4 regions of the Paenibacillus sp. FSL R7-269 genome follow, and region 3 is predicted to be linked to each of the others. Evidence: riboswitches for the same ligand, from Rfam matches in the RefSeq annotation. Region 3 holds a riboswitch; each other region holds the start of a gene.
The links. Region 3 has a riboswitch for thiamine pyrophosphate ahead of C162_RS11175 (ABC transporter ATP-binding protein). Riboswitches for the same ligand answer to the same signal wherever they lie in the genome.

Region 1: it holds a riboswitch for thiamine pyrophosphate, as region 3 does, so the genes downstream of both, thiC (phosphomethylpyrimidine synthase ThiC) here and C162_RS11175 (ABC transporter ATP-binding protein) in region 3, are expected to answer to the same signal.
Region 2: it holds a riboswitch for thiamine pyrophosphate, as region 3 does, so the genes downstream of both, C162_RS17265 (thiamine phosphate synthase) here and C162_RS11175 (ABC transporter ATP-binding protein) in region 3, are expected to answer to the same signal.
Region 4: it holds a riboswitch for thiamine pyrophosphate, as region 3 does, so the genes downstream of both, C162_RS32635 (ABC transporter substrate-binding protein) here and C162_RS11175 (ABC transporter ATP-binding protein) in region 3, are expected to answer to the same signal.

Annotation. Positions count from the first base shown of each region.
Region 1 is NZ_ASPS01000001.1:18,577-26,279, forward strand. Features, by position in the region: gene C162_RS00135 (tetratricopeptide repeat protein) at 1-1,442, shown strand, start outside; gene trxB (thioredoxin-disulfide reductase) at 1,489-2,442, shown strand; TPP riboswitch at 2,492-2,598, shown strand; gene thiC (phosphomethylpyrimidine synthase ThiC) at 2,750-4,444, shown strand; gene C162_RS00150 (DUF1858 domain-containing protein) at 4,613-4,840, shown strand; gene C162_RS00155 (DUF438 domain-containing protein) at 4,855-6,117, shown strand; gene C162_RS00160 (ROK family glucokinase) at 6,393-7,343, shown strand; gene rapZ (RNase adapter RapZ) at 7,389-7,703, shown strand, end outside.
Region 2 is NZ_ASPS01000035.1:7,538-15,240, forward strand. Features, by position in the region: gene C162_RS17250 (GNAT family N-acetyltransferase) at 1-399, opposite strand, end outside; gene C162_RS17255 (amidohydrolase family protein) at 415-1,578, opposite strand; gene C162_RS17260 (SDR family oxidoreductase) at 1,870-2,742, shown strand; TPP riboswitch at 2,897-2,999, shown strand; gene C162_RS17265 (thiamine phosphate synthase) at 3,129-3,752, shown strand; gene thiS (sulfur carrier protein ThiS) at 3,792-3,995, shown strand; gene C162_RS17275 (thiazole synthase) at 4,026-4,790, shown strand; gene thiH (2-iminoacetate synthase ThiH) at 4,820-5,941, shown strand; gene yfbR (5'-deoxynucleotidase) at 6,420-7,064, opposite strand; gene C162_RS17290 (fumarate hydratase) at 7,169-7,703, shown strand, end outside.
Region 3 is NZ_ASPS01000021.1:119,417-127,119, forward strand. Features, by position in the region: gene C162_RS11145 (hypothetical protein) at 1-313, shown strand, start outside; gene C162_RS11150 (amino acid ABC transporter ATP-binding protein) at 306-1,064, opposite strand; gene C162_RS11155 (amino acid ABC transporter permease) at 1,083-1,751, opposite strand; gene C162_RS11160 (amino acid ABC transporter substrate-binding protein) at 1,751-2,605, opposite strand; gene C162_RS11165 (DHA2 family efflux MFS transporter permease subunit) at 2,875-4,395, opposite strand; gene C162_RS34305 (TetR/AcrR family transcriptional regulator) at 4,578-5,234, shown strand; TPP riboswitch at 5,301-5,403, shown strand; gene C162_RS11175 (ABC transporter ATP-binding protein) at 5,536-6,306, shown strand; gene C162_RS11180 (ABC transporter permease) at 6,287-7,063, shown strand; gene C162_RS11185 (ABC transporter substrate-binding protein) at 7,060-7,703, shown strand, end outside.
Region 4 is NZ_ASPS01000144.1:7,253-14,955, forward strand. Features, by position in the region: gene C162_RS32620 (ABC transporter ATP-binding protein) at 1-360, opposite strand, end outside; gene C162_RS32625 (ABC transporter permease) at 399-1,160, opposite strand; gene C162_RS32630 (thiamine-binding protein) at 1,157-1,450, opposite strand; gene C162_RS32635 (ABC transporter substrate-binding protein) at 1,503-2,576, opposite strand; TPP riboswitch at 2,726-2,836, opposite strand; gene C162_RS32640 (hypothetical protein) at 2,909-4,360, opposite strand; gene C162_RS32645 (MFS transporter) at 4,409-5,587, opposite strand; gene C162_RS32650 (pyridoxamine 5'-phosphate oxidase family protein) at 5,747-6,166, shown strand; gene C162_RS32655 (EAL domain-containing protein) at 6,375-7,409, shown strand; gene C162_RS32660 (response regulator transcription factor) at 7,498-7,703, shown strand, end outside.

The sequences.
Region 1 (7,703 bases), on a different contig from region 3:
AGAGAACTTCAGAGAATGTCGCGGAGAACAGTAACATCATTCCGGTCACTCTGGATGCCAATTTTTTCTTTGAAAGAGCCGTTCGGTCGCTGGACCGCTTTCAATATGATAAGGCATTAAGAAATTTTCGCAAAGCTGTTGAATATGAGCCGGATAATCCGGTGAATCATTGCAATATGGCGGGTATATTATCTGAGATGGGCAATTATACCGCATCTAACGAGATTCTTATCCATGTTCTGGAGAAGATCGACCCTGCTATGACGGAATGCCATTTCTATATGGCTAATAACTTCGCTAATATGGAAAGCTTTGAAGAGGCGGAGCGTTCGCTGGTCACCTACTTGGAAGAGGATGCTGACGGCGAGTTCATGACCGAATCCGAAGAACTGATGGAGCTGCTGCAATATGAGCTGAACCGGCCTGCTCCGCTGGTGCGTATCCGCAGCCGTGAGGGAGTCGTAGAGCATGACCAGGCGCGAAGTCTGCTGGAGGAAGGCAAGTTCCCTCAGGCTGTAGAGCTGCTGGAGGAGATCATTGCAAGCACCCCGGATTTTTTGGCTGCGCATAATAATCTGGCACTCGCCCATTTCTATATGGGCCGGTTCGCCAAGGCGAAGGAATGTCTGAATGAAGTGCTCAAGCAGGACCCTGGCAATCTGCACGCTCTGTGCAATATGGCCATCTTCCTGCAGTATGCAGGGGACAAGGGGCAGCTTGAGACGCTGCTGGGGATGCTTGAAGCAACGGTGCCGTTCCATCAGGAGCATGTATTCAAAATGGCCACAACCATGGGTATCCTGGGCCGGCACACCGCCGCTTACAGCCATTTCCGCCGTCTGCTGAAGGACGAGGAGGTCGCCGGAGACGCCGGGCTGTATCATTATTGTGCAGCGGCGGCAAGCAATAGCGGAAGACTTGATGAGGCGCTGCGCTGCTGGAGACAGGCAGCCAAGCTGGACCCAGCTTCCGCTGTCCCTGCGTTCTTCCTGTCCCAGCTCCAGCAGGCCCGTGCAGAAGGACATCCTATGCCTACTGTCAGCTATAATTATCAGCTGCCCTTCCAGGAGCAGCTGAAGCAGTGGAAGGGCAATACAGGCAGGTTCACTGAAGAAGTGCGGAATAATCCGCTGCTGCGCGCCTCGTTCTTCTGGGCGCTGCGCTACGGCGATTCCGCTACGAAGCTCCAGGTGACCGAGGCGCTTCGCTGGATTGAGGACGAGGAGATGTCAGAGGTGCTGCGCGGAGTTCTGGAGCAGGAGCCGCTGCAGGAGGACCGCCTGCAGGAGGCAGCATTGTTCAGCCTCCAGCGGCTGATCGGGGAGAACCTGAATGAAGCCGGCAGCTCGCCGGGTGAAGAGCAGGAGCCTGCGGCTGCTCCCGGACCCAAGGGGATACTGCCCGGAACCGGCGGCTTAACGCCGTCCACTACCCGTATTTGAAGCAATTGCTGTTGTAAGAACATCTACTTGTAAGGAGGCCAATGTAATGTACAAAACGATTGTAATCGGAACAGGCCCGGCCGGGCTGACTGCTGCCATTTATCTGGCGCGTGCGAACCTGAGCCCGCTGGTAATTGAAGGCTTGCAGCCTGGGGGACAACTGACAACGACAACAGAAGTGGAGAACTTTCCAGGCTTCCCTGAAGGGATTCTGGGTCCGGACCTGATGGACAATATGCGCAAGCAGGCAGAACGCTTCGGCGCTGAATTCAAGAACGGCTGGGTGGAGTCGGTGGACTTCTCACAGCGTCCGTTCAAGGTAACAGTGGACGGAATGGGTGTACTGGAAGCGGAGTCAGTCATTATTTCAACCGGGGCCTCTGCAAGATATCTGGGCATCCCGGGCGAGCAGGAGAATGTGGGCCGTGGGGTCAGCACCTGTGCGACCTGTGACGGCTTCTTTTTCCGTAATAAAAAGATTGTCGTCGTCGGCGGAGGTGACTCTGCCATGGAGGAAGCCAGCTTCCTGACCCGTTTTGCTTCCAGCGTAACGCTGGTTCACCGCCGTCCCGAGCTGCGGGCCTCGAAGATCATGCAGGACCGGGCGCGTGACAACAGCAAGGTAACCTGGGCCTTGAACCGCACACCGGTAGAAGTAACGGTAGGAGAGACCGGAGTGAAGGGTCTTACGGTGCTTAATAATGAGACAGGTCTGACAGAGCTGGTAGAGGCAGACGGTGTGTTCGTAGCGATTGGACACACACCGAACACAGCCTTCTTGGGCGGGCAGATCAATACGGATGCTAATGGCTATATCGTGGTGAATCCGGGTACCACCGAGACCAACATCCCGGGTGTATTCGCCTGCGGCGATGTGCAGGACACCCGTTACCGCCAAGCGATATCGGCAGCGGGAACCGGCTGTATGGCCGCTATGGATGCCGAGAAGTTCCTGGAAGGCACAATTGTGCACGACTGGAGCGAATCGCTGGACAAATAACGGGTTTACAACAATTACCCGCACAGGTAAAATGTACTTAATTAGATAAGATACCCACTAGGGGAGCCTGAATAGGCTGAGACGGGAAAATTGAATTTCCGGACCCTTGAACCTGATCTGGATCATACCAGCGTAGGAAAGTGGAGTCGGACCTTTTTTGAGTACAGTCTTATTTGGCTGTTTCTTTAATAAAGCCGCTCCAGGTGGAGCGGCTTTTTGACTTGCAGGAATCTATAGATTCTTCAGCTCAATCTGCTGCGTGACCTCTTATCTGATGAGTGTACAGAGCGAAGAGGAGGAGATTGAAATGACAGGAATGGGTAAAAACGAAGAGGTGGATCTTTCCGGATTCCCCGCAAGCCGTAAAGTGTATGTGGAGGGCTCACGCCCGGATATCCAAGTTCCGATGCGTGAGATCAGCCTTAGCAGAACCGAAGGCGTTGCCGGGGAAGAGGAGAATGCTCCGCTGCGTGTCTATGACACAAGCGGTATTTACACGGATGCCGCGGAAGAGACTGACATTCGGAGGGGGCTGCCGCCGCACCGTTCAAGCTGGATTGCGGAGCGTGGCGATTCGGAGGAATACACCGGAAGAGCCGTCCAGCCGGAGGATAACGGAATCCGCAGACAAGGGGCTGCCGCCGAAGCTTGTCCAGGACTGCGCAGGAATCCCCAGCGGGCCTATACAGGCGGTAATGTAACTCAACTACATTATGCAAGGCAAGGGATTATAACGCCGGAAATGGAGTATATTGCGATCCGCGAGAATACCCGGCCGGAGTTCGTACGGGATGAAGTGGCAGCGGGCCGTGCCATTATCCCGGCCAATATAAATCACCCGGAGAGTGAGCCGATGATTATCGGCCGTAGCTTCCTGGTGAAGATCAATGCGAACATCGGAAATTCTGCGGTCACTTCTTCTATAGAAGAGGAAGTGGAGAAGATGCGGTGGGCGACCCGCTGGGGGGCTGACACCATTATGGATCTCTCCACCGGTTCCAAGATCCATACCACCCGGGAGTGGATTATCCGCAATTCTCCTGTGCCGGTCGGTACAGTGCCCTTATACCAGGCGCTGGAGAAGGTGAACGGCATTGCCGAGGACTTAACCTGGGAGCTCTATCGTGACACGTTGATTGAACAGGCGGAGCAGGGAGTGGATTACTTCACCATTCATGCAGGGGTGCTGCGGCGCTATATTCCGCTGACTGCCCGGAGAATGACTGGCATCGTATCCCGGGGCGGATCGATTATGGCCGCCTGGTGCCTGGCTCATCAGCAGGAGAACTTCCTGTACACACACTTCGAAGATATATGTGAGATTATGAAGACGTATGATGTGGCCTTCTCACTTGGGGATGGCCTGCGTCCCGGCTCAATCGCCGACGCCAATGACGAAGCTCAGTTCGCCGAGCTGGAGACGCTGGGAGAACTGACCCTACTAGCCTGGAAGCACGATGTTCAGGTCATGGTTGAAGGTCCGGGGCATGTGCCGCTGCACAAGATTAAGGAGAATATGGACAAGCAGCTTGAGATTTGCCGGGAAGCTCCTTTCTATACGCTTGGGCCGCTGACTACGGATATTGCACCCGGCTATGATCACATCACTTCGGCCATCGGAGCCGCGATGATCGGGGGGCTCGGCACGGCGATGCTGTGTTACGTTACCCCTAAGGAGCATTTAGGCCTGCCTGACAAGAATGATGTGCGCGAAGGCGTCATTACCTACAAAATTGCTGCACATGCTGCAGACCTTGCCAAGGGACATCCGGGAGCGCAGGACCGTGACGATGCGCTGTCCAAGGCGCGGTTCGAGTTCCGCTGGCGCGACCAGTTCCATCTTTCCCTCGACCCGGAAAGAGCGCTCGCGTATCATGACGAGACCCTGCCGGCGGAGGGGGCGAAGCAGGCGCATTTCTGTTCGATGTGTGGTCCTAAGTTCTGCAGCATGTGGATTTCGCATGATATCCGTAATTCCCATAGATGGAGCAAATCACTCTAACTTAGCTGCTAATACAGCGGAATCGTAACATTCTCAGGCTATCTCCCAAGCTGAAAGGCTTGCGGGGATAGTCTTTTTATAGTTAGTGATTACAATCACAATTCACCTCTGTACCCTATGCTAAGCTATTGCCTGAGAAGAATTCTCATTAGTGAGGTGTGCAAAAGGATGAGCAAAGCGTTGAAGCTGGATGAATCGGTCTTTGAGCTGGTAACTAGGCACCCGGAAATTGTTGAGATCATGGTGGAGCTGGGTTTTCGTGATATTGCAAAGCCTGGAATGCTGCAGACTGCAGGACGATTCATGACCCTGTCCAAAGGAATGAAATTAAAGAAAATAGAGCTAGAAACCGTTCGGCTGGCCTTTCAGCAGCATGGTTTCGAGATTATAGAATAGAAGGAGAGATTACGATGAGCGAACTGATTAATAACCGCGAGGTCGATATTCCGGAACAGACACGCCGCCAGGCTATGCTGAGAGAGATCATCAAGGAGCTGCATGCGGGCAAAAGCGTGGAGGAGGTTAAGGCACGATTTGAAGAGGCGGTAGGCGATGTTACGGTGGAGGAAATCTCCGCCATGGAGCACTCCCTAATGACCGAGGAAGGCATTCCGGTAGAGGAAGTACAGCGCCTCTGCTCCGTGCATACGGCGATTTTCAAAGGCTCGATTGAACAAATTCACCGTTCTTCTAAGCCCGAGGAGCAGCCCGGTCATCCCGTGCATACGTTCAAGCTGGAGAACCGCGAGATCGAGCGTCTGGTCAACTTCCGGCTGGAGCTGCATGCGGATAAGTTCAAGAAGAACGCCAGCGATGAGATTATTTTCAAACTGCTGGAGGACCTGAGTCTGCTGCTGGATCTCGACAAGCACTACAGCCGCAAGGAGAATCTCCTGTTCCCTTACCTGGAGAAGTACGGTATATACGGTCCTACGAAGGTAATGTGGGGAGTCGATGACGGAATCCGCAATATGATCAAGGAAGCCAAGAAGGCGCTTAGCGCCTATAACGGGGACAGCGGGCAGATTACAGCCGCACTTGAAGAGATTATTAAGGAAGTCAATGAAATGATCTTCAAGGAAGAGAATATTCTGCTACCGATGGCGCTGGATAAGCTGACTGAGGATGAGTGGGTCAAAATCGCCCGCGAAAGCGATGAAATCGGCTTCTGCCTGACTGCGCCGGATCAGGAATGGGTACCGGAACGTGCGGCGGAGCCTGAGGGCGCTGATGTTCCGGCGGAAGAAGGGGAAGGTCTGTCCCCCCAGGGCTTCATCCGGTTCGAGACCGGGCTGTTGTCGCTCCACCAGCTTGAGACGCTGATGAATCATCTGCCGGTGGATCTCACCTTTATCGATGAGAACGATGTCGTCCGCTACTTCTCGCATGGCAAGGAACGGATCTTCGCCCGGACGAAGGCTGTCATCGGCCGCACCGTGCAGAACTGCCATCCGCCGCAAAGCGTGCATGTTGTTGAGAAGCTGCTGGCGGATTTCAAGGCCGGAGTGAAGGATGCTGAGGATTTCTGGATTAACATCAAGGATAAATTCATCTATATCCGTTATTTCGCCGTGCGGGATGCAGACGGCCGTTATATGGGGACGCTGGAATTCACCCAGAATATCGCACCGATCCGTGCCCTTGAGGGCCAGAAGCGGATTTTGTCGGAATAGCAGTAATACGTCCGGTGCCTTACAATAGAAGAGAATGAACGGACTTTCTTGCCTGCCTGGTGAGAAAGTCTTTTTGTTAAAAAATAAGAATTTATATGTTTTGGGGTTATGTTATGCGGGTTGCCGCCGGGCTGAAGCTGCCAGTGAGCGTTCCGGCCAGCTTCCTCAAGCCCATTGCCCCGGGTGTATCGCCTTTCCTTGACCGCAGGGGAGGCTTCTATTATAGTGGGTACGTAGGATTAACTATTTTAGCATAGAAAAAGGTGGCTTGTAACATGTCTGAACATATCTACGTTGGCGTGGATTTAGGTGGTACCACGATTAAGGTTGGAATCTGTAATGCCGAGGGAAGCCTGCTGCACACTTACGAAGGTCCGACAGGGACTGCGGATGGCGTCGATGCTGTCATCGATAATATCGAGAAGTATGTACGCCAGATTGTGGAGGACTCTCCGTACTCCTGGGACCAGTTGGCTGGTGTGGGTGCGGGACTGGCCGGATTTACGAATATTCGTGAAGGTATCATCATCCTTGCGCCCAACATAGGATTTAGAGATGTGCCGATCCGCTCCATTCTGGAGGGTCGTCTGAACAAGCCAGTCAAAATAGACAATGATGCTAACGTGGCTGCACTGGGCGAAGCCTGGAGCGGTGCAGGGCGCGGCATAGAGAATTGTGTCTGCTATACGCTCGGTACGGGTGTCGGCGGCGGTATTATTATTAATGGTAAGGTGTATCAGGGCTTTGCCGGTCTTGCCGGCGAGCTGGGACATATCTCTGTGGTGCCCGATCTGGAAGCGATCCAGTGCGGCTGCGGGAACATGGGCTGTTTGGAAACCGTTTCCTCAGCGACAGGCATTATCCGCATGGCGAATGATGCTGTAGCACGCGGGGACCGGACCTCCTTGTCCACCGTTGAAAAAATCGCTGCGAAGGAAGTATTCGATGCCGCTAAGGCAGGCGATGAGGCTGCGCTGCGTATTGTGAACCGGGCGGCCTTCTACCTGGGCAAATCGATGGCTTCCGTTGCAGCGGTTCTGAACCCAGAAGTATTCATCGTCGGTGGCGGAGTCTCCAAGGCAGGCGATATTCTGTTCGATGAAGTCCGCCGGGTGTTCGCTAAGCTGGCGCCTGCCCCTCTGCAGACCGGTGTTACGATTGTACCTGCAGCACTTGGCAATGATGCCGGTATTATTGGTGCAGCAGGGCTGCTGCTGCGTTCTTAAAAGACTGGAATTATTCATATACTAATTATAGGGAGGGATGCTGTAATGACTGACCTCGAGCAAACCCTGCCCGCCCATGCCACCCTGATTATCATTACAGGCATGTCGGGTGCGGGCAAGACGATTGCCGTGCAGAGCCTGGAGGATCTGGGGTTCTTCTGCGTGGACAATCTACCGCCTGTGCTAATCCCGAAATTCGCTGAGCTGATTGAGCAGTCCAAAGGTAAAATCGCCAAGGTCGCGCTGGTCATCGACCTCAGGGGGCGGGAATTCTTCACCGCCTTGTCGGAGTCTTTGGCCTATATCAAGGACGAGTCAACGATCGGGTGTGAGATCCTTTTCCTGGATGCCACAGATTCA
Region 2 (7,703 bases), on a different contig from region 3:
CTGGATGGATGAGGTATTGTATTCATTGCACATAGCCACGACTCTGTGGGCCTTCCATTCTTCAAAAGCAAGCTTCAAGGCCAGCTGCGCTGCTTCAGTGCAGTAGCCTTGCCCCCGGTATTCAGGGAAAAGGCTGTAGCCCAGCTCCCAGCTCTCGCGCTCTTTTACATACCAGTGTATATGCACTTCCCCTACAGGGGTTGCTTCCGGGGAGGCGAGCCGGATCACGAATTGTTTGTGCCAATCGCTATGGATTCGTTCCTCCACAGTCTTCCGGACTGCCTCCTTGTCGGTTGGAATCATATCCTCGAAGGGCCAGAGCGAGTTGTTAGTTTCCAGATCTGTGATGAAATCGATATCGTCCGGGGTGACAGGAGATAGTATGATTCTTGCATTCATTTTGTAAACCTCCTGTTAGTATGACTTCGATACGATCTTGCCGTCTTTCATTACCCAGTTGACCTGACGCAGGTTGTTAATATCCGCCAGCGGATCTCCCCCGACGACCAACAGATCGGCCCTCTTGCCTGTCTCAATGGTACCGAGTTCATGATCCAGCCTACAGATCTTGGCACCGGATGAAGTGGCGGCCATAATAATCTGCATCGGGGAGAGGCCGGCTTGGCCTAACAGCTGGATCTCCTTCCACGGCATACCGGCTCTGTACCACGGAGGAGCTTCTTCGATAAAATCATCCCCCAGTCCAATCTCCCCGCCTGCCTGAATAAATCTCCGGACATTATCCAGCCCTTGCTCCAGCAGCGGCGCACCGAATTTGTCCTGGAACATCTGGAGTACGGTGAGCGTGGGGACGATACGGATGCTCACGCTCACCATTTGCCGGATCAGTTGATCGTCCAGCCGGTCGTAGACCATATGCGCAGCATCACTGATCCCTGCATCCACCAGAATCTGAAGATTGCGTGCACTTGTAACATGAGCAGATACGTAAGCGCCCATGCTTCGGGCCTCCTGGCAGATCGCTTCGAGAATCTCCTGATTCAGCTGGGGGAGTCCGGCGGTGGCGGAATCGTAGCCGTCTTCCAGCGCTGTTTTGATGAAATGTATTCCTTGTCCCAAGACTTCACGGACCTTAAGCCGCGCCTCATCCGCACTCCCTACCCCGATAGGCTCCTGACCACCGTAACCGCCTGGAGCAGTGAATACCTTGCCGGATGTAAGAATTCTGGGAAAAGCACCGCTCTCCAATTGCTGCGTCTGAGTGACTACATCGTCAATCGATGCTGCCGTAGTCATTCCTTCATCGCGGATCGTAGTCATTCCTTCTGCAAGGCACGCGGCCAAATATTCCGTATGATATCCGTGCAGCGGCTTATTCTGTATGTACTTGAAGCTGGTATGGGCATGGGTGTGAATAAACCCCGGCACAATGAACAGACCCTCTAGGTCGATCACTGTTGTTGCGGAGTCATACCCGGTTCTCCCGTGAATATTACTATGTTGTGTTATGGTGCCGAAGCGGCCATTAACAATCTCAATGCTTGTATGATGCAGCGGCGGCCGTCCGGTTCCATCGATTACAGTTCCGTTCGTCAGCAAGATGCGCTCATTCCCCATGATAGTAGCGTCCCTTCAGTTAAAGGTAGTTGTCGTTCCTCACAAAGTATAGGACATTCCCCCTGGCGGATATAGATAATATTCTTTTTGGAAACGTTCGTTGCTTACCGGACTATCGTTCCGCTATAGGTGCCGGTGAATGAAGATTGGCTGTTTGGGCGGCTGCCAGGTGTGGTAAGTAACATAACGTACAGCCAAGCAGGCACACTGCCTGATGCATAAACACCAGACCTTAAGCCATGCTAACATGATCAATCAACATTACTGTGGATAGCGAAAGGAGAATGGATTATGCCAGACACTAACAAACAACCTGTTAAAACCCTGCCGCCGCAGGTACAGGATCAACGCCCCGGAATTGAGAGTGAGATGAACCCGCTCCCGGAGTTTGAGACACCGGCGTACAAGGCAGCAGGCAAGCTGCTGGGCAAGGCCGCGCTCATTACGGGAGGCGATAGCGGGATCGGGCGTGCGGTTGCCGTTCATTTTGCCAAGGAGGGCGCGGATGTGGTAATCTCCTATTTGAACGAGCATGAGGATGCGGAAGAGACCAAGCGCCAGGTGGAACAAGAGGGCAGAAAATGCATTCTGATCGCCGGGGACATCGGGGACGAATGCTTCTGTCAAAGCCTGATTCGTCAAACCGTTGAAGGACTCGGTAAGCTCGACATCCTGATCAACAATGCGGCGGAGCAGCATCCGCAGGACCATATTGAGGACATCTCAGCGGAGCAGCTGGAGCGTACGTTCCGGACGAATATTTTCTCCATGTTCTATCTGACCAAAGCAGCCATGCCTCATCTTACAAAAGGCTCTACGATCATTAACACCACCTCCATCACGGCGTATCGCGGCAGCCCGCAGCTGCTGGACTATTCGTCCACCAAGGGAGCGATTCTCAGCTTCACCCGTTCGCTGTCGATGAATCTGGCCGATAAGGGCATCCGCGTGAATGCGGTAGCGCCCGGACCAATCTGGACCCCGCTGATTCCGTCCACCTTTGACGCGAAGAAGGTCAGTGAGTTCGGCGGCACCCAGCCGATGAAGCGCCCGGGACAGCCTGAAGAGCTGGCACCGGCTTATGTATACCTGGCCTCGGACGATTCCTCCTATGTGAGCGGACAGGTGATGCATGTGAACGGCGGCGAGGTTGTCAACGGATAAGAAGCAGCGTGACCATACTAATACACTATTTGCTTAGCAAATGTGGAGAAGCCAGCCGGGAGGCTGGCTTTTGTGAGACGAGAGACGAGGCAGGTATAGCCCTGACAGGAATAATATGCTAATATACAAAAAGCAAGGCCAAACAATAGCATAGAACGATCACTAGGGGTGCCGCAAGGCTGAGACGGGCGTAGTTGTCCGGACCCTTTGAACCTGATCTGGTTTATACCAGCGTAGGGAAGTGGAGAACGAATATTGCAGCGGGGGTACACGGTGAGTACCGGTATTCCAGCTTCTATTCCAGACTGCTTCCTTTACGGGGAGCGGTCTTTTTTGTGTTGTGTTGTGGTGTAGATTGAGCTGGAACAGACAGGAGGAGAAGGGTATTGTACGAGATTCATGCGGTCTCGGACGGGCGGCTGCAGCCTGAAGCGCTGGCTGAATGGGCCGTGGCGGTGCATTCTATGGTGGATTATATCCATCTCCGGGAAAAAGCCATGTCCGCCCGGGAACTGCTGGCGGCAGCGCAGCAGATGCTTCAGGCCGGGGTGCCGCCTTCGAAGCTGGTCATTAATGACCGGATCGATGTTGCCCTGGCCGCCGGGGCAGGAGGTGTACAGTTAGCCTGGCATAGCCTTCCGCCAGCCGCAGTACGCGGCCTTGCACCGGGCCTGCGGATCGGCAGATCGGTACACTCGCCGGAAGTGGCGGCGGAGGCTGGAAGGCAGGGAGCAGACTTCTGCCTCTACGGGCATGTGTTCCCTACGGCTTGCAAGCCCGGACAGCAGGCACGGGGACTGGAGCAGCTGGCAGAGGCTGTCCGCTGGTGCCGCATACCGCTGATTGCGCTCGGAGGGATTACCCCGGGCAATGCCGGAGCGGTGCTGGCCCAAGGGGCGGCTGGCATTGCTGTCATGTCGGGAATCTGCGGAGCTCCAGACCCGATGGGAGCGGCCTTGGCCTACAGGGAAGCGGTTCACAGGGCGGCAGAGCAGTCTTGTAATGCATGATATGGATCAAGTAGAGGGCACAGCAGGAGGTGAACAGGCATGATTGTGACCGTTAACGGGATGCCACAGAGGTTCGAAGAGAGCTGCCGGACACTGGCGGATCTGCTGGCCCGGCCTGAGTGGGCCGGTAAGCTGGTGATTGTCGAGCTGAACGGTGAGCTTGCCGGCAGAGAGGCTTACGGAGACACACTGCTCAGCGAAGGGGACCGGGTGGAGCTGGTTCATTTTGTAGGCGGAGGCTAAACACGAAGACTTACCCCAGGAGGCGTTAATATGCAAGATCCATTGATGATTGGCGGAGTGACTCTAACCAGCAGACTGTTCATTGGCACCGGAAAATACAGCCGTAACACCCTCATTCCCAAGGTGATTACGCGATCAGGCTCACAGGTCATTACCGTTGCCCTGCGCCGGGTGGACCCGGAGAGCAGTGACAATATTGTCAGCCATATTCCTTCCCATATGACCTTACTGCCTAATACCTCTGGTGCGCGCACCGCAGAGGAAGCAGTACGGATTGCCCGGCTGGCGAGATCGGCGGGACTGGGGAACTGGGTGAAGATTGAGGTCATCAACGACCAGAAATATTTGCTGCCGGATAACATGGAGACCATCCGGGCGACCGAGATCCTTGCAGCAGAGGGCTTCGTGGTGCTTCCGTACATGAGTCCTGATCTGTCCGCCGCTCTGCGGCTGAAGGCAGCGGGGGCCGCAGCCGTAATGCCGCTGGGAGCGCCGATCGGGTCCAACCGCGGGCTGCAGACCAAGGAGCTGATCCGGATTCTGATCTCCGAGATGGATCTGCCGGTGATCGTGGATGCCGGAATCGGCAGACCATCCGAGGCGGCTGAGGCGATGGAGATGGGGGCCGCAGCGGTCCTGCTTAATACAGCGATTGCTACCGCCTCAGATCCGCTGCTGATGGCAGAAGCTTTTCGTGAAGCGGTATCCGCAGGGCGCAAAGCTTATCTCGCCGGACTGGGGCCTGTGGAGGAGACGGCGGCAGCCTCTTCACCGTTGACCGGGTTCTTGGCCTGACAGATGGATTAGGGAGGAGAGGAACGGCTATGAGCTTTTATGAGACGATGACCCGGTTGGAACAGCTTCCTTACGGGACGCTATGGAGCCGGTATACGGCAGAGGATGTGAAGCGCGCGCTTCGTGCAGAGCAGGTGGATGAAGAAGGGCTAATGGCCTTGTTGTCACCGGCAGCGGAGCCTTATCTGGAGGAGATGGCGCAGAAGGCGCACCGGTTAACGCGTACGCATTTCGGCCATGTGATGCAGCTGTTTACCCCGATGTATCTTGCAGATTTTTGCGTGAATCACTGCACGTATTGCAGCTTCAGTTCTATGTATGATTTTCCGCGCAAAAAACTGACGCTGGAGGAGGTCGCCCGGGAAGCAGAGACCATCGCAGCCACGGGCCTGCGCCACATTCTGATCCTGACCGGAGAATCCCGGAGGGATAGTCCGGCCGGTTATGTGAGGGACTGCGTGAATGTGCTGCGCCGCTATTTTTCCTCCGTCAGCATTGAAGTGAATCCGCTCTCGACAGCTGAATATGCAGAACTCAGAGAAGCCGGCGTGGACGGCTTAACGCTCTATCAGGAGGTCTACCACCAGGAGACTTATCGTGCGCTGCATGTAAAAGGACCCAAACGCGTCTACCGCAACCGGCTGGATGCTCCCGAACGGGGCTGTCAAGCTGGCTTTCGTTCAATAAATATCGGAGCCTTGCTCGGCATGTACGAATGGCGCCAGGAGGCGCTGGCAACGGCCCTGCACGCGAGGTATCTGCAGGACAAGTACCCGGAATGCGAAATCGGCCTGTCTACTCCCAGATTCCGGCCTTACTTAGGCGAATTCAACCCCGCAAGCGATGTTACCGACCGTGCGCTGGTGCAGATCATCCTGGCGTACCGCCTATTCCTGCCGCGCTCCGGCATCTCACTGTCCACACGCGAGCCTGCCGCTCTGCGCGATCATCTGGTCCAGCTCGGCATCACGAAGATGTCCGCAGGGGTATCCACCGAAGTGGGCGGACATTCCCTCGAAGGGGGCACCCCGCAGTTTGAAATATCGGACAACCGTAGCGTGGCTGAGATGGCCGAGATGCTGCGCTCGCAAAGACTCCAGCCGGTATTCAAGGACTGGGATATCCTGTCCGAGCCGCTTGGCTTGAGGTAGGCAAGCTGATTTGGCTTAGCTTGATGTGACCAAACTGGATGTCACTTAAACTGATCAGGCTAACCAAGCAACTTGAACAGACTAACCGAAGCAAGCTAAACTGACCAGACTAACCGTGCTTAACTTATCTGACCAGACTAACCGTGCTTAACGTAACCTGACCATACGCAAATAACCCGCTCATGGCGGGTTATTTGTATTGTATAAGCGTTGTAGGCTACGCGTGCTGACTTCTCCTTCTACCACTAAGGCGTGTGGGCCCGATGTATGCGAAAAACTGAGCACAATCGCAATGTGCCGTAGCAATGCTACATGGACTGAATGTGCGCTCCTCAGGGCTGACACTGGACGCGGTCAGAATGCAGTCAGATGGATAAATGAGCTTCTGCTTAAGAGCGGTATAAGGTATTCGCATTGTTCACACGTTAGTGTTCCAGCCAACGCTGGGAGCCAACGCTATGCGAATGCCGTACTCTATTTACTCTATAGGTTCGGGCTGCCCGGCAGACTGAACCTGACTCGCACTGGAGGACAGCTCGTCTAGCGACATCTCGAAGCCCGGAGCCATGTGTTCAAGGAAATATGCCATCTCAGGCATCTCCAGCACATGCAGCTTCGCGGCAGTCTGCTCCCGGGCGGCGGCGAATTCACGGTTGCCTGCGGCGACCTCCCAGACGCATTTCAGGTAAGCGTCAAGCACATCCGCTGCCTTGACGTAGCGGAGCAGTCCGGCATCTTCGGAGCCGGGCGGGCTGGTGTGCGGCTGCAGGAGCGGCGCGTAGACTGCGCTCAGCTCCGGCGGGATCATGGCCGCCAGCCTGTCGGCGGCCACCTGCTCCATCTCGCGGAAGCTCGACAGCAGACGCGAGTTGTTATGCTTCACCGGCGTGGCGATGTCGCCGGTGAAGACCTCGGTGGCGTCGTGGAACAGCGCCATCGTGGATGCACGGTCGGCGTTCAGCGACCGGCCGAAATGGGCATTGCCGATGGTGCACAGCATGTGCGCCAGCAGGGCGACCTGGAACGAATGCTGCGCCACGTTCTCCGGGGCGGTGCTGCGCATGAGGCTCCAGCGCTGGATATATTGCAGCCGGTAGAGATAGGCAGAGAAATGGTAGTTCAATTTTGAGGTAACCCCTTTCATGAGCAGCTTAATGTGCTATTATAGTAACTAATTGTACCAGAGTTAGGGCCGCTTGAACCAGATGGAGAGGAGACTGAATGAAGATGCAGCATTTTGAAGAGAGCATTTATAATTTGATTGTAGAGACCTCCACGAACCTGCCGGGTGATGTACGCCGGGCGGTAGCCAGAGGGCGGGCGCTGGAAGACCGGGCGACACGCTCCGGACTGGCACTAACCACGATAGCGCAGAATATCGGGATGGCGGAGCAGCAAATATCGCCGATCTGCCAGGATACGGGGATGCCGACTTTTATAATCCATACGCCGGTGGGCGTGAATCAGATAGAGATGAAGAAGGATATTCACAGCGCAATTATCCGTGCTACGAAGAACGGGAAACTGCGTCCCAATTCCGTGGATTCGCTAACAGGCGAGAACAGCGGGGATAATCTGGGGGCAGGCACTCCGGTGATTCACTTCGAGCAGTGGGAGGAAGAGAGCATTGATGTCCGGCTGATCCTGAAGGGCGGCGGCTGCGAGAATAAGAACATCCAGTACAGCCTTCCGGCAGAACTGGAGGGACTCGGCAAAGCCGGACGCGACCTCGACGGTATCCGCAAGTGCATTCTGCATTCCG
Region 3 (7,703 bases):
CAGTGTGCCCGGCTTCCCGATCAAGCTTGCTGCTGAAGGTGCAGATACCATTGAGGTACGGGCCACTGAGGGCCAGCTGCTGTTGTGGAATCCGGCCGACGGAAAGGTGATCCTTTCGAACACCAAAGCCATTGTTAAGCCCGGGGATACGGTCTACTGGTCTCCTCCAACTGATAAATCCATTCAATACACTGTCTCTGACAGCAGTCTGGAGATTACAGCCTTCAAGGGTAGCACCAAGCTGGGCAGCAGCTCGATCCAGGTCCATTCACAAGATCACATCACATACACAGGCAAATTAGTTTCTAAATGAGGGAATTTGACCCGCTCAACCGGTTAAGGAATTGCAGGGCGCGCGGGTTCTTCGTCTGCTCCAATACTTCCTGGGGGGTTCCCTGCTCCAGAATAACTCCGTTGTCCATCAGGATGATCCGGTCGGCCACATCGGCCGCGAATTTCATCTCATGGGTGACGATGACCATTGTCATTCCTTCCCGGGCCAGCTGCTTGATAACCTTCAGCACCTCGCCGACCAGCTCAGGGTCAAGCGCCGAGGTCGGCTCATCGAATAGCAGCACCTCCGGCGAGGCCGCCATGGCGCGGGCTATCGCTACACGCTGCTGTTGGCCGCCGGACAGCTGATGCGGATACGCATCTGCCTTGTCTGCCAGACCCACCTTGTCCAGCAGGGCCAGCGCTTTGCTGCGCGCTTCTTCCTTAGAACGCTTTTGCACCGTGACCTGTCCCTCCATCACATTGCCGATCGCCGTCATATGCGGGAACAGATTATAAGACTGGAATACCATTCCTGTCTGCTGGCGCAGGGACAGTACGGTACGCTGTGGAATTTTGGCGCCCGGGGTGAAATCCAGCTTAATCGTGTTCAGCATAAGACTGCCCTTGTCGGGGGTCTCCAGCAGGTTGAAGCAGCGCAGCAGTGTGGTTTTACCGGAGCCGGAAGGTCCGATGATGACCATTACCTGGCCGTGTTCAACGGTGATATCCACACCTTTTAGCACTTCCAGCGGCCCGAAAGACTTATGTAAATCGCGTATTTCAATCATGCCTGTGCCTCCTTAACCTTAACTGGCCGAATACCGGTCCAGCCGCTTCTCCAAATAATTCTGCAGCGCCGACAATACGGAGCAGAACAGCAGATAGAACAATGCCGCTTCGCAATATAGCAGCAGGGGTTCATAGGATGTCGCCACAATCTGCTGGGCTTTTCTAAAAATCTCGACATAAGTAATACTGGCCGCAAGCGAGGTATCCTTAACCAGGCTAATAAAAGAATTCGATAACGGAGGAACCGATACACGGGCAGCTTGAGGCAAGATCACCCGTCGCAGAGCCTGCTTCCGGCTCATTCCCACAGAGAACGCGGCCTCCCACTGGCCCTTGTGGATAGACAGAATAGCAGCCCGTACAATCTCCGAGGAATAGGCCCCGACACTTAGCGTGAACCCGATGACAGCGGCGATGAACGGATCAAGCACAATCCCGGCGGCGGGCAGTCCATAGAAAATAATGAACAGCTGCACCAGCAGCGGCGTTCCCCGGATCACCCAGACATAGAAACGGGCAATCAGTCTCGGAAGCCTCAAGGAGGACAGCCGGGCAAGTGCAGTAACCACCGCCAGCAGCAGCCCAAGAATAAAGGATACTACCGCAAGCGGAAGGGTAAAAGCCACCCCCGCTTTGAACAGAGGCAGCAGTGAATCGAGAAATATTTGTATTTGGCGGTCATCCATCATTTCGATACGTCAGCGCCAAAATACTTCTCGGAGATCTTAAGGTAGGTTCCGTCGCTCTTCATAGCGGTCAGCGCTTCGTTCACCGCCTGCACCAGCTCGTCATTCCCTTTCAGGAAGACTGCGGCACTATGCGAGCCTTCGGCAATCTCATCCACCTTCTTGATCTTGATATCCGGCTTCTGCTTCTTCAGGTCGAGGTAGGACAAGCCGTCATTGACGGTAGCATCGATCCGGCCGGAGGTCAGCAGATCAATCGCCTGATTGAAGCCCTCGGTGGATACGATCTCAGCACCGTTGTCTGTGGCGATTTTGCCGAGGTTGCTGGTGAGCGACTGGCCGGCTTTTTTACCCTTGAGATCAGCGAAGGTCTTAATATCCTGATTATCCTCGGGGACGATCAGCACAGCCTTGGAGACAATATACGGATCGGAGAAATCATATTTCACTTTACGCTCATCGGTAATGGAGACTTCATTGAAGATCACATCGAAGCGCTTCGCATCCATCCCGGCAAAAATCCCGTCCCACTGTGTCTCGATGAACTCCGGCTTCACACCCAGGCGCTTGGTCACTTCTTCGGCGATCTCGACATCGAAGCCCGTCAGCTTGCCGTCTGCATCATGGAAGGTGAACGGTGCATAGGTTCCTTCGGTTCCGATGCGCAGCTTGCCGCTGGCTTTGACGGCCTCAAGGCTGTTCTGCTCCCCGGAAGCTGCACCCTCTGTAGCAGCAGATGTGGGTTCAGCCCCGGTATTGCCGCCCGTTGCTGTCTTGTCCGTATTGTTGCTTCCGCAAGCCGCAGCCGTGACCATGGTCAGGAGCAGCATAATAGTTAGACTTAGTTTTTTCATTCGATGAATCCCCTCTCGTATCTTCTCTGCAAGCACCGTGTTTACCGGCAAAAAGAATCGTAACACCGGGGTGTTACCTGCGTCAACAACTTTTTCCGATTATATTCATCGGATTTGTATTGTATTGATTTTCAATAGCTTAGCTTGCCCCAATTTCTGTTCCTGCATCAGGATATCCAGAAGAGAAATCAATACAAAAAGCGACTCTCCGAGAAAAGGAGAATCGCTGCTCTATGGACTACATAAGCTCTGCTTCTATATGGGCATTACTATACGTGCATGATTTCTGGTGCTGCCTGTTCCTTAGAACGTTCAGTTCCGGAATGGCGGCCCCGGCGCAGCAGCAGTCCAAGGACCGCACCGCCAAGCGCGACAAACATCATAATGTGGAACGTATCTGCGAAGCCCTGCGATAATACGGTTTGCTTAGCCAGCAGCAACGCTTGCTGTGAAGCGCCTGCGGTACTTTTCCCGGCAGCTGCCGCCGCTTCCTGCATCTCTATGCCGCGCGCAGTTGTTCTTGCGGTCAGAATCGTAACCAGCGTCGAGACGGCCAGCGAAGTAATTACCTGCTGCATCGAGTTCGTCAGCGAGGTTACCCGGTTCACCAGATGGCTGGGTGCCTTATTGAGCAGATGCGTGTTCATTGGCATCATCATCATGCCCATTCCTGCCCCGCACATGATCAGCGGAAGGATCAGGTCCCGGCTCTGTGTGGTAAGATCTACATGCGAATACTGGAATAACGCGCCGGAGACCAGACTGAGACCGCAGACCACAAGCCAGCGCACACCGATCCGGTCGAACAGTATCCCGGCAATCGGCATCATCAGCCCGGAAGCGATCGCTTGCGGCAGCAGCGTCAGACCGGTATCAAATGCGCCGAAGCCGCGGGCCTGCTGCAGAAATTGCGGGAGCAGGAATAACGCGCCATATAAGCCGAATTGGGCAATCCACTGCACGATGATTCCTGTCGTGAAATCTACGGATTTCAGAATCCGCAGCTCCAGCAGCGGTGTCTTGGAGCGCAGCTCTGCGATGATAAAAGCGATTAGCGCCACAGCGCCCAGCAGCAATCCGATCAGCGTTTTCTCAGAGGTCCAGCTCTGCGCGCCCTGGCTAACCCCGTAGGTTAACGAAGCAAAGGCCAGCGGGCCAAGAACCATACCTAGCTTATCCATGCCGGGCACGCTGTTCTTCGCAGCATTCGGCAGCTTGCGCAGGCCAATCAGCACAGCAATGATGCCAATCGGAATATTAATGAGGAAGATCCAGCGCCAGGAATGATATTCAACCAGCCAGCCCGACAATACCGGACCAATAGCCGGTGCGAACAGGACGGGAATGCCCATAATGCCCATGACTACGCCAACCTTGCTTTTGGGAGCCAGTCTGTACACATAGGCCATCCCGACAGGGAGCACACAGCCGCCGCCCAGTCCCTGAATGACCCGGAAAACAATCAGCCATTCGGCGCTGCTTGGTGTAGCGCACAGAATCGAGCCTATCGTGAACACAATAACCGCCGTCAGGAAGACTGTCTTGGCTCCGAACCGGTCAGACAGCCAGCCTGACAGCGGAATAACTGAAGCTTGAGCCAGCATATATCCGGTAACTACCCACTGCAGCGTATGCAGATCCGTCTTGAAATCCACCACCAGCCTGGACAAAGTTACATTCATCGCCGTACTGTCCAGCACAACCATAAATACTCCTGCAATAATAGCCAGCAGCGGAACCAGAATACTGGACAGCCGGAAATCGGCTTCCTGCTTCAAGGTCTGATCCATGTCTCTTCTCCTCCTAAAGCTGTCCGCGTTCTACATTGACCTGCGGGCAGATTGTTCTATATAATGAGTGAACGGACAACTGTCCGTTAGTGCAATTCATAGTCTACGGACAATTGTCCGTGGTGTCAATTCTTTTATTTATTTTTCTGTAAATCACTGATTTATTTCTGAAAGGGGTTCTCATGAACAAGCCAGACACCGATGCTGCGCAGCTCCATCCGTCAGCTCCGCAAGCCATAGAATCCGCTCCGCCCGTGTCCGCCGATCCTTATGTCCAGCGGATTCTTGAAGCTGCCCGCCAGTTGTTCACCGAGAGCGGACTCGAGGCGGTCAGCATGTACAGCATTGCCAAGCGGGCAGGCATAGGGCAAGGCTCCCTGTACCGCCGTTTTACGGACAAGGGTGAGATCTGTTCTGCCCTGCTGAAGGGCAGCGCAGATCAATTCCTGTCCGGGCTGGAGCAGCAGGTCGCTGCCAGTGCCGGTGAAGCCCCGGCGCTCGCTCAGCTGCAGAGCAGCATTGAGCAGATTGCCGATTTCATTGAACAATATGCCGAGCTGTTGAATATGATCAAAGCCGAGTTCACCGGCAAGAAGCAGCTGACCCAGTTTGAGCATCCTTTTTTTCAGCGGCTGGGGGTGATGATGACAGAGCTGCTAGAGCGCGCTGCGGCAGGTGGTGAGATTATTGACATTGATCCGGCCTTTGCAGCCACAGCCCTAATCTCTGTCCTCAGTCCCGATCTGTACCTGTATGAGCAGAAGCGGCACCACGCCTCCAAGCTGGACATCTCCCGAGGCATCGTCACTTTGTTCGTGACCGGTCTGGCGAAGCGCTGACCGCCTGCCCTTTACAAGAGGGGAATTTGTGGTATATTAAGTAGCAATTACGAATTCAATAGCAACATTATTCACTAGGGGAGTCGGCCGACTGAGACGGAGCTTAAGCTCCGGACCCTTTGAACCTGATCTGGATCATACCAGCGGAGGGAAGTGGAGCAGAATGTATCAGTGGTTCCCGTCACAGGGCCTCAGCTGACTGTACCTTCCGCCCCATTCATTGCCTCCGGGAATGAATGGGGCTTTTTTGTGCTCCGTACAGTATCTATACCAATTCCAAGGAGGCTTCGTACATAGTCTTATGATCAATATTAGCAATCTGTCCTATGTCTTCGGGACCGGTTCGTCCCGGACACCCGTATTCTCAGGGCTATCCATGGATGTGAAGCGCGGCGAATTCATTTCTATCGTAGGCGGAAGCGGATGCGGCAAAAGCACTTTGTTCAAAATCATCGCCGGTCTGCTGGAGCCGGGCAGCGGCAGGATCACGCTTAACGGAGCTGATTCAGCAACAGCAGCGAAAAGACTGGGTAGCGTGGCCTACATGCCGCAGCAGGATCTCCTCCTGCCTTGGCGCACCGTATTGGACAATTGTCTGTTGCCCTGGGAGCTTAAGCGCAGCCGTCCCAAAGCAGCCGCTATTGCCGAGATCCGTACCCTGCTACACCGTTTCGGCCTTGACGAGACCGAAGGGGCTTATCCGCAGGAGCTGTCCGGCGGGATGCGCCAACGTGTGGCGGTCCTCCGCACTGTGGCGGCCGGGAATGACCTGCTGCTGCTCGATGAGCCGTTCGGGGCGCTCGATGCCATTACGAAGCGTTCGCTGCAGCGTTGGCTGCTGGAGTTATGGGCGGAGCTAGACAAGACGGTGCTATTCATCACCCATGACTTGGAGGAGGCGCTCTTGCTCAGTGACAGAATCTATCTAATGACTGGCCGAGAGGACGGCGGGATACAGGAATTCTCAGCCGGTCTCCCTCGTCCGCGTCATCACAGTCTGCACTATGAACCGCAGTTCGCCGCCCTGCGCCAGGAATTGGAGCTGAAGTTATATGAGAACCGCCGCTCTTAGAAGATTGCTCCAGCATTACGGTCCGGCGGCCCTGCTCGCCCTGCTGGCGTTTGCGGTCTGGGAGTCAGTAGCCCGGCTGGGCCTGGTTCCTCCCTTCATCCTTCCGGCTCCGTCTGCGATCTGCATGGCTGTGCTGGAGGAACGCCGCTTGTTATTCGCGGTACATCTGCCTGCTACACTGCTTGAGGTGCTCACAGGCTTCGCAATTTCTGTGGTCTGCGGCAGCCTGCTGGGCATCGCCATGCACCTGTTCAGTCCGCTGGCCAAGGCGCTGTACCCGCTGCTGATTATCAGCCAGACGGTTCCGCTGATCGCCCTCTCGCCTCTGTTCATCATGTGGTTCGGCTACACCTTGTGGAGCAAGGTCGCCGTTGTCTTCCTGACCGCTTTCTTCCCGGTGGTCATCGGCACCTATGACGGCTTGTCTAAGAACACGGACGCCTACCGGGAGCTGCTGCTTACGTACGGCGCGAACCGTTGGCAGATTCTCGGGAAGGTGGGCGTTCCGCTGGCCTTGCCTTCTTTTTTCTCCGGACTGAAGCTGTCGGCTGTGTACTGTGTGATCGGTGCAACGATTGGGGAATGGCTTGGGGGCAGCCAAGGGCTGGGCTATTTCAGCCGCAGAATGGCAGGGAATCTGCAGAGCGCCAAGATGTTCGCTGCTGTTGTCTTATTATCCGTACTCGGTATCCTGCTGTTTCTGGCAGTCGCCGCGCTGGAGAAGATTATTTTGAAGAAAAGAGGACGTTATTCATGACTACTATCCGCTATACCCGTTATCTGCACAATGCAATTTCAAGGCCAGCCATGCTGCTGTCCGCATTGCTCCTCTGTATGCTGCCTGTACTGGCAGGCTGCGCCAATACGAATAGTCCCGCGGCCTCCGGCTCTTCAACTGGTACTACTGCCACTTCTGAGGCTGGGGCCGGGACTGGAGCTGAAGGCGCAGCCCATAAGCTGACGATTATGCTCGACTGGTATCCCAATGCTGTCCACTCCTTTTTGTATGCGGCAGAGGCTGAAGGTTATTTCGCGGAGGAGGGCCTTGAGGTTGAGATTCAGATGCCGGCCGATACCAATGATGCGCTGAAGCTTGTTGCTGCGGGGAAGGTAGATCTGGCACTCAGTTATCAGCCGCAGGTGCTGATGGCACGGGGCGAGCAGATTCCAGTCAAGTCGATCGCTGCGCTGGTGCGCCACCCGCTGAATCATCTCATGGTATCCGCAGACAGCGGCATTACCCGCCCGGGAGAGCTGTCAGGCAAGCAAGCCGGATATTCCTCCGTTCCGTTATATGAAGCGATGCTGAAGACGATGGTGAAAAGCGACGGCGGGGACCCTTCATCCCTCAAGCTGGTGGATGTCGGCTTTGATCTGATTCCTGCTCTCTCCACCGG
Region 4 (7,703 bases), on a different contig from region 3:
CGGGAACAGCGCGGGCTGCTGCGGCATATAGCTGATCTTGCCGCGCTGCCCGGTCACCGGGAGGCCGTTCATGCTCACCGTTCCGGTATCCGGCAGTGTAAGGCCGCCGATAATATGGAACAGCGTGCTTTTGCCGCAGCCGGACGGGCCGACAATGGAGACGAATTCCTGCGGCTCCACGGTCAGGGACACCTGATTCAGCACCTGCGTCTCCCGGCGGCGGTGCGTGAACGATTTGGAGATGCCGCTGACTTCGAGCGCAGGCGGCACACTCTGAGTGCGCAGGCGTCCGTCTCCGTCCGCCTTCTCCAGTTCAATCCTCGTAAGCTCAGACAATTCGCCCAGCCTCCCTCTGTTCATTATGGTTACTTCTGTTGTGGATGATCCTTCTGTACACATTAAGCATCCTTACGCGGCTTCCAGCGCACCAGCCATCTCTCCAGCAGGGCAATGAGCGCGAATAATACGAGACTCAGCAGCACGATGATGGCGATGGCCACGAACATCCGGTCCGCACGGTAAGAGGACTTTTGCAGCAGCATATAGTAGCCGATTCCCTTGTCGGCGCCGATCCATTCGGCCACGACTGCGCCCATCACCGCATAGGTGGCCGAGATTTTGAGCCCGGAGAACAGGGAGGGCAGGGAGCCGGGAAGCTCCAGCCGGGTGAAGATCTGCCACTTGCCCGCACCGGCCATCTTCATATAATTCATCATCACCCGGTCGCTTTGGGCCAGTCCGCCCATGGCTGCAACAGCTACGGGGAAGAAGCAGACGAGGGTGATCAGGATGATTTTGGGCAGCAGGCCGAACCCGAACCAGATCAGCAGCAGCGGGGCAAGCGCAATAGAAGGCACATTCTGGCTGAGGATCAGGAGCGGATAGAGCGCTCTCTTGAGCCAGGGCAGCAGATGCAGCAGCAAGGCGGTGAGCAGGCCAATGCCTGTGCCGACAGGGAAGCCGATCAGGGTCAGCCGCAGCGTAGCAGCGGTGTGCTCCCAGATCCCGGAGGCGTTGTTCTTCGACTCACGCGCGATATCCGCAGGGCTGGGCAGCTGGTAAGCCGGGATGTCGAACACCATGACCGATAGCTGCCATATCCCGACAAAAAAGAGGACCGCCACAAGGGGCGGCCACACTAGCTTCCAGGTGCTTCTCACGGCCGGTATTTCTCCGTCAGCTTATCCATGCTGATGCCGCCCGGATTATGGGCGATCTTGATCTGTGAGATCACACTCGGACTGCCGGAAGCGATCAGCGCCTCATGCATGTCACGCACAATATCCAACAGATCGGACAGCTCACCTTCCATCGTGGTCTCCAGCGGATTCACCTGATGCTTCACGCCTGACTTCTGAATGACCTCAATGGCCTTGTCCACGTATGGGATAGAATCCTCGTTGTTCGGTGTCTTCGGAATGACCTGAATGCTCAGCAATGTATTAGCCATGATGAATCCTTCCTCTCCAAGTTAAGTATAAGATTCCCGCCATGCGGGTTCATTATGATTCCGGCAAAAATTCATTCGTAAACGTACTCTCCGCATCCAGCGGCTTATCCAGCAGCTTCAGGCCGTACATCCAGTCGGCGTAATTCTTCCAGATCTCAAGCTTCTGCTCACCCCAGCGCGGGGCGTCGTCCTTGTATTTCGGGCTAAGCCATTTCTGGCTGGCCAGCACCAGCTTGGGGTCCAGATCAGGTACAGCATCCGACAGGACCGTCGCGGCTTCTTCCGGGTTATCGATAGCGTACTGATATCCCTTGGACGTAGCCTTAAGGAAGGCCTTCACCACTTCAGGATGCTCGGCGATCTCCTTCTCGCTGGTGGTCAGCACCGGGGTGTAGTAATCGAGCTGCGGAGCGTAATCCTTCAGATACAGCATATCCAGCGGCTCCCCGCGCAGCTCGGCTTCTACGCCGGTCCAGGCATAGAAGATCCAGGCGAAGTCAATATCCCGCTTCACGGCTGTGAAAAAGTCCGCTTCACCGATATTCACCAGCTTCACCTTGGAGACATCCCCGCCTTCGGGGTCCATGATGGCTTTCATGGCAGCCTGCTCCGCAGGGGAGCCCCAGCCTCCGTAGGTTTTGCCTTCGAAATCCTTCGGCGTCTTAATGTTGCGGTCCTTCGGAGCCGCGAAACCGGAGGTATTATGCTGAATGATTGCAGCGATCGACACCAGCGGTACATCCTGCAGACGGGCCAGGGTCAGCGCCTCTTGGGCACTGATGCCGAACTGGGCTTCACCGGAAGTGACCATCGTATCAGATCCGGCAGCGCCAGGCTGTACAATCTGCACGTCAAGACCTTCCTCCGCGTAATAGCCCAGCTCCTTGGCGGCATACAGGCCGGTATGATTGGTGTTCGGCGTCCAGTCCAGGGCAATCTTGACCGGGGTCAGCACCTTAGGTGCATCCGTGGGTGCGGCTGCGGTTGCATCAGGTGCAGCCGTGCTGTTCCCGGCAGCAGGGGCGCTGGCTCCCGCATTCCCGCTGTTGTTCCCGCCGCCACATCCCGCTACAGTGAGCAGCAGCATGGAGCTGAGCAGTAGTGTGACTGTTTTTTTGACTCCCATTTCTCTTTCTCTCTCCTTCCAGCAACCCCTAGTCTTCAGAGCTTACAGAAACCTTATTCCTGTACATCCTTAGAATCAAAAAAGCGTCCCGATGATCGGGACGCCAGTGACTTGCGTGAGGGGACTTCAGCTTCAGTACTGCTTAAGGCACTGTGCCGAATGAAGATTCCTACGCTGGCATTATCCAGATCAGGTATAAGGGTCAGTATCTTGTGGGATACAATCTCAGCCGGCCAATTCCAGCACCCCTGGTTCTATAAAGTTCACGGGTATTGCTATGTTCTTACGGTGTATTATAGACGGCAGCTTCGCCGTTGTCCACCCTCTGTATCTTAATCCCTCGTATAATGCCGCTTCTTGCGGCGGCTGCGGATACCGTTCCAGAGCTCTCTCAGCGTTAAGCCGACACTGACGGTGATCCCCGAGAAGGTCAGGAACAGAGCGAGATACTCGAACGCGGAGTACTCCAGCATTTTGCTCCAGTCGATCTGGCCCTTCAGATCCTCGATTACCTGATTCATCCCGTAGATTCCGCTGATGACCGTAAATACCGTGAGCACCATCAGGAGCGTATCCCGCCGTTTGGCCTGGAATTTGTCCTGATACTGGAATAGGTCATTCAGGGTCATTTTCACCTCATCGAACAAGGCATCATTGCCATACACCTTACGCAGCTGAAAAAAAATCTCACGCCCCTGCGACTGCGAAATCAGCTCCAGGAAGTAGAATTTGGCCGAGAATTTGTTGATCAGGAAGATCAGATTCTCGATCTCGTCGTTATCGTGGTTGATGCGCAGTCGGGAGTGGAGGTTGGCGAGCTTCAGCAGTACGATTTTATGAAAAATACTCAGCAGCATTCCGTAATAATACTCGCCGTACATCTGGCTGATCAGGCCTGCGGCAATCGCAGGCGTAGCCCGGCTCACGCAGCAGAAGGTCTGCTCATTGGTCATATAATAGGTGTCCGGCCCCCAGCGGCTATAGCAATGCTCCCGGGTGTACTGCTTGATATAGTCCGGATCACTCGCACTCATGTAGGGGGTGCCGTCAATGTTCAGACCGTCCACCTGGGAGGCCCGGTAGAGCATTTCAACACTGATCTCTTCCTCATCCTCCTGGAGATTAACGCCGTAGAAGGCCTGCACCAGCATCCGTTCATCGACGAAGAAGGGCAGGGTCTCGAAATAATTGCCATTCGTCTCCGCAGGATCGAGATACGGCTCAAGCCCCGCTGCCAGATGCCTGAACACGAAATCCTCCACCCGGGCAAAAGACTTCTTATGACAATGAATGAAAGTATGCTCATCCTGAACACTGACATCCTCCAGATTGCGGAACCGGTCGGCGAATTCCAGCACCATGCTGAAGGGGAGGTTCTCCTCCTCAATAGCCACTCTTACCGTCAGGAAGCCCAGCTCGAACGGGCAGAGGAACACATCGGTCGAGAGCACGCGGAAGGGAACCGTCCGAAAGGGCATTTGCAGCCCGCACAGCAGATCATTGGCCCGGGAAAAGCGGCGAAAGGAATCCTTGTCCTTCTCACGCGGAAACAAGACATGGGCGGCAAACGGAAGATAGCTTCGCTCCATTTTCTCATGGGATACACAGTGATTCTCCCCGTAATAAGCATGCTCCAGTTCCTTGTTCTCCAGAAAAAAACGCGTAAATCCATCCTCCTGCAGACTCTCAATCAGCTCTTGATCGACTTCCGCCTTAATTGAAAAGGGGAAAATGAATTGCAGCAAGGCGGTATGCAGAGTGGGCTCAGAATGCAGTTCAGCCATGTGTGGGTTCCATCCTTATTCACAGAATATGGACCTTGTCAGCTATAATTACCCGATTCTCCAGGCTGTCACGCTCAGCACGAATAACAGTGCGGCAAAAGCGGCCAAAAGTCCCGAGGTCTGGGCGATCTGCAGATGATCCATGGACCAGCCGGTCAGCAGCGGCAGCACCGCGCCGCCAATTCCGCCGGAGGCGATCATAATGCTGGGCGTCGATTCTTCTGCGCCGGGCAGGAGCTTGCTGGAGAAGACCAGCGCGATCGAGAAGATGCCGGACATGAACAGGCCAAGCAGCAGAATGATCGCAAAGGCGGCAAGCCGGTGACCGGCGAACGGGAAAATGATAAGCAGCAGCAAAGCGGCAAAGCAGCTGACGAGCACATAGATACGGTAGGAAATCTTCTCGGCAATGACACCGGCGAACAGTCTGCCTGCCGACATAGCAAGCCAGAAGAAGGTCACCGTGAGCGCAGCCGTGGCCTCGCTCATGCCCAGCTTCGCGATGAAGATCGCCGGCATGAAATTCACCAGGCTCATCTCGGTGCCTACATAGAGGAAGAAGAACAGAATGAACAAGCCAAGCACGACCCACTGCTTGCCTTTGTAGGGCAAGGATAATCTTCTGGCGGTTCCCGCTGCCGCAGCGCGGTCAGGGCGGGCAGGCCGCTCATCCAGCGCGCTGTCCAGCGGGCCGAATCTGCTCTTCGCCCAGAAGAGCAGCGAGAGGAGGGAGAAGGCTGCAACGATCAGGAAGGCCAGCCGCCACTGCCCTGCGGCAATCAGCGGACTGGCCGCCAGCGGCATGAGCAGCGCCCCGACACCGAACAGCACCTCCAGCCGGCTCATGGCAACTGCTGTTCCTTCGGTGACTGCGGCTATAATAATCGTGCCGATGACGGCTTCGATCATCCCGAAGCCGAACCCTGCGGCTACGGCAATTACGTACATCCAGCCCCAGGGCGGGAGGAAGGCATAAGCAATCTCGGCGCACAGCAGCAGGCCGGTGGCAATCATAATGCCGCCGCGCTTGCCGAACCGCCGGTTCAGCAGCGGCGAGACCAGTACGCCGGCCAGGAAGCCCGCGAATTGGCTGAAGATCAGCTCGCCCCCTGCACTGTAGCTGCGGTCATAATGCTGGAGCAGCACTGGCAGAATGGAGCCCAGGACGACATGGGCAAGGCCGATTACGAAATAGGAGAGACAGCCGATCCAGATTAGTTTTTTCAAGGATAAGACTCCTTATGAATCAATTTATGAGCAGATGGCGGGATTCAGAATGAACGGGAAGGGTACACTATATTAGGCACAGGTTAATCATAAATCCAAACCGCGGACGTGAATATATAAACTTATATTCACATGAATTTGAAGGGAGCTGTGACGTCAATGGACAACAAAGAGCTGGAGAAAACAATCATACAGGTGCTGGACGAGAACAGGTTCGGTTCCTTCGGCACGATTGAGGCCGGTAACAAGCCTAAGGTGCGATACATGGCGGTATTTCATGACGGGCTGTCCATCTATCTCGCAACGAGCCGCAAGACTCATAAGGTAGAAGAGCTTCAGGATAATCCGAATGCTTGTCTGCTGCTTGGTTATGAACAGGGCGGCGGCAAGGAAGTACTGGAGATTGAAGCTACGGTTGCTGTGACGAAGGATGATAGCTTGCGCTCTAAGGTATGGAATGAGTCCCTGGAGAAATGGTTCAAGGGACCGGATGATCCCGATTATGTCATTCTTGAGCTGTCACCTTCACGGATTGAATATATGGGCAAGAACGGCGAGCATGGGGTATGGCAGTCTTAAGCGGGTGTCTCCGGTAAAAGGATGGCCGTGTCCGGTAACGGGTGAGTTCTGCCAAAGCCTGAGCACTATATAGTCTGGCAACCCGAGCCTCTTATGGACCTTCATGGTTCAAAAGAGGCTCTTTCTGCTGCTTCTTTCCGGATTGTGCCGGAGGAATCATGCTATAATGGCCTCAGGTTATCGACATCATGAGGCGGAGGGGATTGCCATGAACTGTGTTGATTGTGCTGACATCGACCCGATAGAGGATCAAGGGGAGTTGAAGCTCCGCCCCTGCTCAGCTCCGCTGGCTGCTGCCATCCGAAATGCCGGTTATGAAGTTTATCAGACAAGCAAGACCTGTATCATTCCATATCATCGTAAGGAAGAGCTGTTGAAGCTTATTGAAATACTGGTGGCGGCTAAGGACATAGCGGATACCTTAACCGTATGCGTTAAGAGTAAAGGTGCCTCTGCGGCCCCGGACCGGTGGCTGACCTTTGAGCAGCTGAAGGTCCGCTTCGCTAATGAGAATCTGGTATCCATCATTATGAGCCATGATTTCTGTAGCCATATGCAGCCGATTGTGAATTTCAGCGAGGAGATTGTCGGTTTTGAATTTCTGCTGCGGCCGCTGGCCCAGGGCAGTTACTTTCAGCCCTATGAGCTATTTGAGATTGCCCGCCGTACAGGGTTTCACTCCTTCCTGGACCGGGCCGCCCGGATCTCGGCGATAGAGACCAGCAGCAGGCTGCTGCCCAAGGGCATCAAGCGGTTCATTAACTTCCTGCCCTCTTCTATTTATAATCCCAAGTATTGTCTTACGCATACCTTCGAGGCGATCCGCAGGCTGGACCAGGACCCGGAGGATTATGTATTTGAAGTTGTGGAGACGGAGCAGATCAGCGATATTCCGCATCTGCGAGCCATCTTCGCCGAATACCGCCAGCAGGGGATGCGGGTTGCGCTGGATGATGTGGGCGCGGGCTATTCGACCATTGAACTGATGTCCAGTCTCCAGCCGGATTATGTCAAGGTTGACCGCAGTCTAATCAGCTTCTGTGACCGGGATGAAGGGAAGCAGCGGATGCTTGGGGAGATTATCTCCAGGGCCGGAGAATTCGGTGCAAGCCTGCTGGCCGAAGGCATTGAACGCCGTGAGGAATTCCTGGTCTGCCGTGATCTGGGCATGGATCTGGGACAAGGCTATCTGTTCGGGCTGCCGGAGGATAAGCCGCCGGGACGGTTCGGAATTATGGCCTGAACAGCAAGTATGAACCTCCCCGGATGCAGGCAGACCTCAAGACTGCTGGTATCCGGGAATTTGTGATGCCATTTGGAAGGAAGAAAGGATGGAGAACAACGTGAGTGTAACCCTATTGTACGTAGAAGATGACCGGGAGATCGGCAGTGCCTTGGCGGCTGATCTGCGGGAACGGGAATATGCTGTGCGCTGGCTGGAGAGCGGGGACGGGGCGCTTGAAGCCGCAGAGGGCTGCCAGCTTGCGATTCTGGATGTGATGCTGCCGGGGCTGGATGGCTTCACCGTCGGCCAGCG